One region of the Bradyrhizobium sp. BLXBL-01 genome, then DNA from elsewhere that is predicted to be linked to it. Evidence: predicted binding sites of a transcription regulator. Region 1 holds the regulator's gene; each other region holds the start of a gene.
What was found. Region 1 encodes PhoB, which activates phosphate uptake and scavenging genes when phosphate is short. Its sites were predicted from a motif close to TGTCATNNANCTGTCAT; they were not measured.

Region 1 (2,261 bases):
TGCGGGTGACGCGACCCGTTGCGCGCGGCAACACCGCGCTGGCGCAGGCCTTCGAGGTCGAGGTGGAAGCCGAGCCGGTTACCTACGACAACGTGGTGCCGATGAGCCAGCGCCTGTCGCTGCTGGAATTGAACGAGGCGACGTGCCACTGGCCGGTCGGCGATCCATCGAGCCCGGATTTCTTCTTCTGCGGCGGCAAGGCGCTCTCGGGCCTGCCCTATTGCGCCCAGCATTCGCGCGTGGCCTATCAGCCCGCAGCGGACCGCCGTCGCGCACCGGCGAAGCCGAGCACGCGCTGAGCTTGCGGAATTAGTTGGCTGCACATACGGCAGCCGTCACACGATGACGGCTGAACTCACTCGGTGCCATCCCCGCGAAGGCGGGGATCCATAACCACAGGGCGCGATCGTTGCGCGAGATGGTCACTCCGAGTCATCGTCAAACCACGTCCTGTGGTTGATCGCGACGAGCGCAAGCGCTCGCGCTGAGATCCCGGGCTCGCGCTGGGCGCGCCCCGGGATGACGGTTGAGGGTGTAGCCGCAGCTCACCACACCAACAGCTCGCAGATCTTACGTCTGCTCGGCCTTCGCGAAGCGATCATCCAGCGCGTAGCCGGCGCCGCGGACGGTGCGGATCGGGTCCTGCTCGCGGCCGAGATTGAGCAGCTTGCGCAGGCGGCCGATATGGACGTCGACGGTACGCTCATCGATATAGATGTCGCGGCCCCAGACGCTATCGAGCAGCTGCTCGCGCGAGAACACGCGGCCGGGATGCTCCAGGAAGAACTCCAATAGGCGATATTCGGTCGGGCCGAGATCGATCGGCCGGCCCGAGCGCGCCACGCGGCGCTTGTCGCGGTCGAGCTCGATGTCGCCATAGGCGAGCACGGTGGCGAGCCGCTCGGGGCTGGCGCGCCTGAGCAGACCCTTCACGCGCGCGAGCAGCTCCGGCACCGAGAACGGCTTGACGATGTAATCGTCGGCGCCGGTTGCGAGGCCCCGTACCCGCTCGCTCTCCTCGCCGCGCGCAGTGAGCATGATGATCGGCAGCTGCTTGGTCTCGGGACGGGTCCGAAGCCGCCGGCACAGCTCGATGCCCGACAGGCCCGGCAGCATCCAGTCGAGCACGATCAGATCGGGAATGTGCTCCTTGAGGCGGGTGTCGGCGTCGTCGCCGCGCATCACCGTCTCGACGTCATAGCCGTCGCCTTCGAGGTTGTAGCGGAGAAGCTCGGTGAGAGCTTCCTCGTCCTCTACCACCATAATGCGTGCGCCCATGTTGTCGTCGCTCCTTAGGTATTCGGCACCGTCGTGGCGAAGGTCGTCATGTCGCCCTTCGGCCGCTTGTCGGTGATCGCCTGGCCCTCGATCATGTAGAACACGGTCTCGGCGATGTTGGTGGCGTGGTCGCCGATCCGCTCGATGTTCTTGGCACAGAACATCAGGTGGATGCAGAACGAGATGTTGCGCGGATCCTCCATCATGTAGGTGAGGAGCTCGCGGAACAGCGAGGTGCAGATGGCGTCGACTTCCTCGTCGCCCTTCCACACCGCCATCGCCGCCGGCAAATCGTGCGCGGCATAGGCGTCGAGCACGCTCTTGACCTGCTGCTGCACGAGGTCGGTCATGTGCTCCAGGCCGCGGAACAGCTTGAGCGGATGGAAGTCCGTCTCCAGCGCCGCGACGCGCTTGCCCATGTTCTTGGCAAGATCGCCGATGCGCTCGAGATCGGTCGCAACGCGCATGGCGCCGACGATCTCGCGCAGGTCGACGGCCATCGGCTGGCGGCGGGCGATGGTGAGCACGGCACGCTCCTCGATGCGCTTCTGCAGCGCGTCGAGATCGGCGTCGGTGGTGACGACGCGCTGGCCGAGTGCCACGTCGCGGCGGATCAGCGCGTCGACGGAATCGACGATCATGCGCTCGGCGATGCCGCCCATCTCGGCGACCAGGCGAGTGAGCTCCTGAAGGTCGCTGTCGAAGGCCTTTACGGTATGTTCAGAACCCATATTCCGTCTCCTCAGCCGAACCGGCCGGTGATGTAATCCTGCGTGCGCCGATCGCTCGGCGACGTGAAGATCTTGCTGGTGTCGTCGAACTCGATCAGCTCGCCGAGATACATGAAGGCGGTCTTGTCGGAGACGCGCGCCGCCTGCTGCATGTTGTGGGTGACGATCGCGATCGTGTAGTTCTCGGACAATTCCTGGATCAGCTCCTCGACCTTGGCGGTCGAGATCGGGTCGAGCGCCGAGCAAGGCTCG
Region 2 (2,261 bases), 3.7 Mb from region 1:
GGCGCTGGCCGTACTCGAACCCCAGCGTCTCCACGCGGGCGAAGCGGCTCAAAGCCCAGGCGAGGCAGGTGGTGGAATCCTGGCCGCCGGAGAACAGCACCAGCGCGGTTTCGGAAGAAAATGCGTCGCTCATGGCCCGCGCTTTAGCATTGCGCGACTTGCTCGCCAATCGGTGGAAATCGGCCTGTTCCGCCGCCTTGCGCTGGGATCGGGGGTCCGCTTTTGGCATAAGGCTCTGGACCCCAGGAGACTGCCCGGCAATGACCCCTTCCCGCGATATCTCCCGCCTGATCGAGATCATGGCGGCACTGCGCACCCCGGTGACCGGCTGCCCCTGGGACCTCGAGCAGAACTTTGCGACGATTGCGCCCTACACGATCGAGGAAGCCTATGAGGTGGTCGACGCCATCACCCGCGGCGATCTCGACGATCTCAGAGAGGAGCTCGGCGATCTCCTGCTTCAGGTGGTGTTCCACGCGCAGATGGCCTCAGAGCAGAACGCCTTTGCTTTCGGCGACGTGGTCGAAGCCATCACGCGAAAAATGATCCGCCGCCATCCCCACGTCTTCGCCGACAAGGACGGCAATCTCGCCCCGCACCACGTCAAGGAGGTCTGGGACCGCATCAAGGCCGAGGAAAAGGCCGAACGCGCCGCGCGCCGGCCGCCGGAAGCGACGCCGACGCACAAGTCGTTGCTGTCGGGCGTGAAGGCCGGCCAGCCGGCGTTGACGCGCGCGATGGAGCTGCAGCGCAAGGCCTCCACGGTCGGCTTCGACTGGAACGACCCGCGCGCGGTCCTGCAGAAAATCCGCGAGGAAGCCGACGAGATCGAAGCCGCGCTGGACCGCAACGACCGCGCGGGCCTGGCGGAAGAGACCGGCGACCTGATGTTCGCCCTCGTCAATCTCGCCCGTCACGTCGACGCCGATCCGGAAGCCGCGCTGCGCGCGACCAACGCCAAATTCGAGCGGCGCTTTGCCTATATCGAGCGGGCGCTGGCGGCGCAGGGCCGGACGCTCGAGCAGGCCTCGCTGGCGGAGATGGACGCGTTGTGGAATGCGGCCAAGACCGCCACTTAGCCGGGTGCGGTGGCAGAGAGATCCGGCAACACCATCCACCGCCGATCGGTCAGCAATGTACCCCGATTGACCGCCCCCAGCGACTCGCACGGAAAGATGCGTCAAGCCGCCGCCATGAAATTGTCACCGCAGACAGTCTAAAGTTGTATAGTTCTGACGCAGCCACCCCCCCTACGGCAGGTGAAGCGCGATGCCATTGAAACATTATTCAGTCCTCAAGGGACGCCCGATTGCGATGCGTTTCGGCACCGGCAGGTCGCCGCACTATCAAGTCCATATCGTCGCCGGCGGTGAAGATTTCCGCATTGCCGTCAACGTGCAGTCGGCCGACGGAAGCGAGGTCGAATTCCTGGTGCGATCTCGTTTCGTCCATCCGATCACCGAACGACTCGCGGCACTCCCGGAGGGGCTGCACCCGCAGGCCCCCCAGCCCAACAGCATCGCGCTGGACTTCATCCGCGGTAATCTGATGCAGCCCCAGGAGATGGTGCCGCTGCCGCTGTCCGTGCCTGGGCCGGACAACGACCTCAACGAGAAGCTCGACCAGTTCGTCCAGCGCGCACTCTCGGACGAAAGCGCGATGGTCTACGCGTTCGGCGAGACATGGGGCCCCGAGACCAAGGCGGACAATTATTTCGGCTTCAGGCCGGGACGCGGCATTCACGACATCCATATGAACCAGGGAAATCCCATCGGAAGGTTCTCGGGCGACAACGGGCCGTGGCAGGACGGCGGGCTCGTATTCGAATTCCCGGAGCAAAACTTATGGACGGCAGTCCTTCTCAAATTCCAGACGCAGGCCTGGCACACTGACGACGAGACCGGTCATCCGATTGATCTCGGCGGCGGCACGCCGACAGCGCCGCTGGATCCGACGGCCCCTCCGACGGAGGAAATGCCGGATGGGCTCGTGCGGATCATTGCGGCACTCGTCAACGCCGTGAAGACGCCGGAGCGCGAAGTCGTCACACTGCTCAACACGGCCGATCGCGACATCGATCTCACCGGCTGGAAGCTGGCCGACAAGCAGAAGAAGAAGATGACGCTGTCGGGGACGATCGCAGCCGGAGGAACGCTCGCCGTCGTCGTGGAGAAGCCGATGGAATTGTCGAACCAGGGCGGCATTATCTCGCTGCTGGACACGCGTGGGATCAAGGTCCACGGCGTCGCCTATACCAGGGC
Region 3 (2,261 bases), 1.3 Mb from region 1:
TGCTCACGACGCGCGTGGTGCGCGGGATCGCGACCACGGCGTCATCGGCGACCAGCACCACATCGATACCGCGCGGAAACAGCGCTTCGTTCATATGCAGGCGCTCGAACAGGTCGAAAGGCTTGATCGACGCCTGCAGCGTGGCGGTCCCATCGATGCCGGGCCCGCGCAGCTCGAAGCTGCGCCCGGTGGCGAGGCTGTCGACCTGGATGATCACGGTCGTCGAACGGTCCGGATACTCGCTCGTGCCGAGCGCGAAGCGCTCGAGCGAAGGCAGCGCACCGCCGTCGCCGATGAGCGCGAACGAGGCGATGGATGAATCCTGCACGACCGGCGCGCCGGTGTGGAACTTGAGCCACTTCGTCACGTCCGCGCTCTCCGCCATCCGCGCATCGAGCCAGAGCGGCGTGTCGTGATCGAACAGCGTCAGCGCGATCGCGGCGGTGCCGCGCATCATCGTATCAGGCGCCCCCGCCATCGGCACGATGCGCTGAACCGAGCCCGGCCGCGCCATGGCATCCATGACCGAGCGAAAGGTCGATTGCGCCGACAGCACCTTGTCGGCGAACCCCGGCGGCAGTTCCGCAATCGTGGTCATGATCTCACCCCTCACCGCGCACCATGGTGTAGAAATCAACCTTCGTCGCGGCGGTCTCTTCCGCCGCCTGTTTGCGCCTGACCATAAGCTGCTCGCGCAACGGCGCGATAACGTCGCGCTCCACCGCTCCGCCGAAATCGCGGGACTGCACCAGCGCATCGCACAGCGCGATCAGCCGCGCCTTCTCACCGTCGCGGCCGAGCGTGTAGCCGAACCCGACCTCGCCGCTCGCAAGCCGCACCGCGGCGCGCGACACCGTGGCTTCGCCGAGATTGAACGGCGCGCCGTCGCCGCCGACCCGGCCGCGCAGCATGACGAGGCCGTTCTCCGGCGTGCGCAGATCCTGATGGTCCGGCAAAGGCAGGTCCGAGGCCAAGTTGCGGAGGCGAGCGGCGATCTCGCCCGCCTCCGCGTGCGCCAGCACCGCCATTGCGGCCTTGCGCTGCGCTTGCTGGTCATTGTGCTGGGTCACCTGGTCCACCGAACATTTTGACAGAACTTGCCGCATCGAAGTTGTCTATGATAATAGACAACTTCATAAGGACGCGCCATGACTGTTTCGTGACAATGCTGTGATTTCTGGAGTAGGTTTCCCGCGACATGAGCATGCAGGACACAGCCTCGTCGGGCGTCGCGCTATGGCGCCTCGTTGCCGACGGCATCGAGCGCGGCATCGCCGACGGCCGCTTTGCGGCCGGCGACAAATTGCCGGGCGAGATGGAGATCGCCGAAACCTATCGCGTCAACCGCCACACCGTACGGCGCGCGCTCGCGGCACTTGCCGAGCGCGGCCTGGTGCGCGCGGAGCGCGGCAGCGGAACCTATGTCGAGGCACAGAAGCTCGCTTATCCCTTGCGCTCGCGCACGCGCTTCTCAGAGATCGTCGGCGCGGATGGCCGCGAGCCGCATGGCCGGCTGATCGAGGCGACCGATGACGTCGCGACGCGCGAGCTCGCGCGGGAGCTGGGACTAAAGACCGGCGCGCCCCTAGTGCGAATCGAAGCGATCCGCCTTGCCGACCGTACGCCGATTTGCGTTTCCACGACCTGGCTGTCGGCGGACCTGTTCCCGGGTGCCGGCGCCGTGTTCGCGGCGACGCGCTCGATGACGAAGCTGCTGGAGCATTTCGGCGTCCGCGACTATCGCCGCGGCGCAACCCGAATCACCGCGGGCATCGTGGACGCGACCGATGCGGCACGTCTCGATCTAGCGCTGGGGCGGCCGATCCTGGTGGTGGACGCCACCGACCACGATCTCACGGGCAGGCCGCTGGTGACCAAGCATTCGCGGTTTGCGGCGGAGCGGGTGGAGTTTTTGGTGGAGTCGTAGCTCTCTCCACGACACCGGACCCGTAGAGCCTGTGAGCCAATTCGTTTTGTTTCGGCTTCGGCATCAAGGGGTGGTATCGCCCCTTGATGGGGGAAGCCGGCGGCGTCAGGCTGTTGGTTATCTATGCTTTTGCGAGACGATGCCCTTGCAGGATGTTGTTGGTGAGGGCGTACCAGAGCACGACGGCACGGACCTTCTCGATGCCGCGCACGGTCAGTTGCCTGAGGTCCCAGTTGCGCCAGCGGGCATGGATGCATTCGCAGATGGTACGGGCCTGGTACTGTGCCTTGCCGGCTTCGCTGGCCATGCGAGCACGCCAGGCCGCTATGCCAGG

Region 2: a site for PhoB is predicted at 1,190-1,206, ahead of ACNJYA_RS19660 (DUF2278 family protein). Genes of this name have one in related genera too.
Region 3: a site for PhoB is predicted at 1,149-1,165, ahead of phnF (phosphonate metabolism transcriptional regulator PhnF). Genes of this name have one in related genera too.

The regions. Positions count from the first base shown of each region.
Region 1 is NZ_CP182471.1:7,962,308-7,964,568, forward strand. Features, by position in the region: gene ACNJYA_RS36875 (GcrA family cell cycle regulator) at 1-299, shown strand, start outside; gene phoB (phosphate regulon transcriptional regulator PhoB) at 571-1,278, opposite strand; gene phoU (phosphate signaling complex protein PhoU) at 1,293-2,009, opposite strand; gene pstB (phosphate ABC transporter ATP-binding protein PstB) at 2,021-2,261, opposite strand, start outside.
Region 2 is NZ_CP182471.1:4,231,731-4,233,991, forward strand. Features, by position in the region: gene queC (7-cyano-7-deazaguanine synthase QueC) at 1-133, opposite strand, end outside; gene mazG (nucleoside triphosphate pyrophosphohydrolase) at 261-1,079, shown strand; gene ACNJYA_RS19660 (DUF2278 family protein) at 1,270-2,261, shown strand, end outside.
Region 3 is NZ_CP182471.1:968,919-971,179, reverse strand. Features, by position in the region: gene phnH (phosphonate C-P lyase system protein PhnH) at 1-598, opposite strand, end outside; gene phnG (phosphonate C-P lyase system protein PhnG) at 603-1,079, opposite strand; gene phnF (phosphonate metabolism transcriptional regulator PhnF) at 1,199-1,927, shown strand; gene ACNJYA_RS04510 (IS1182 family transposase) at 2,049-2,261, opposite strand, start outside.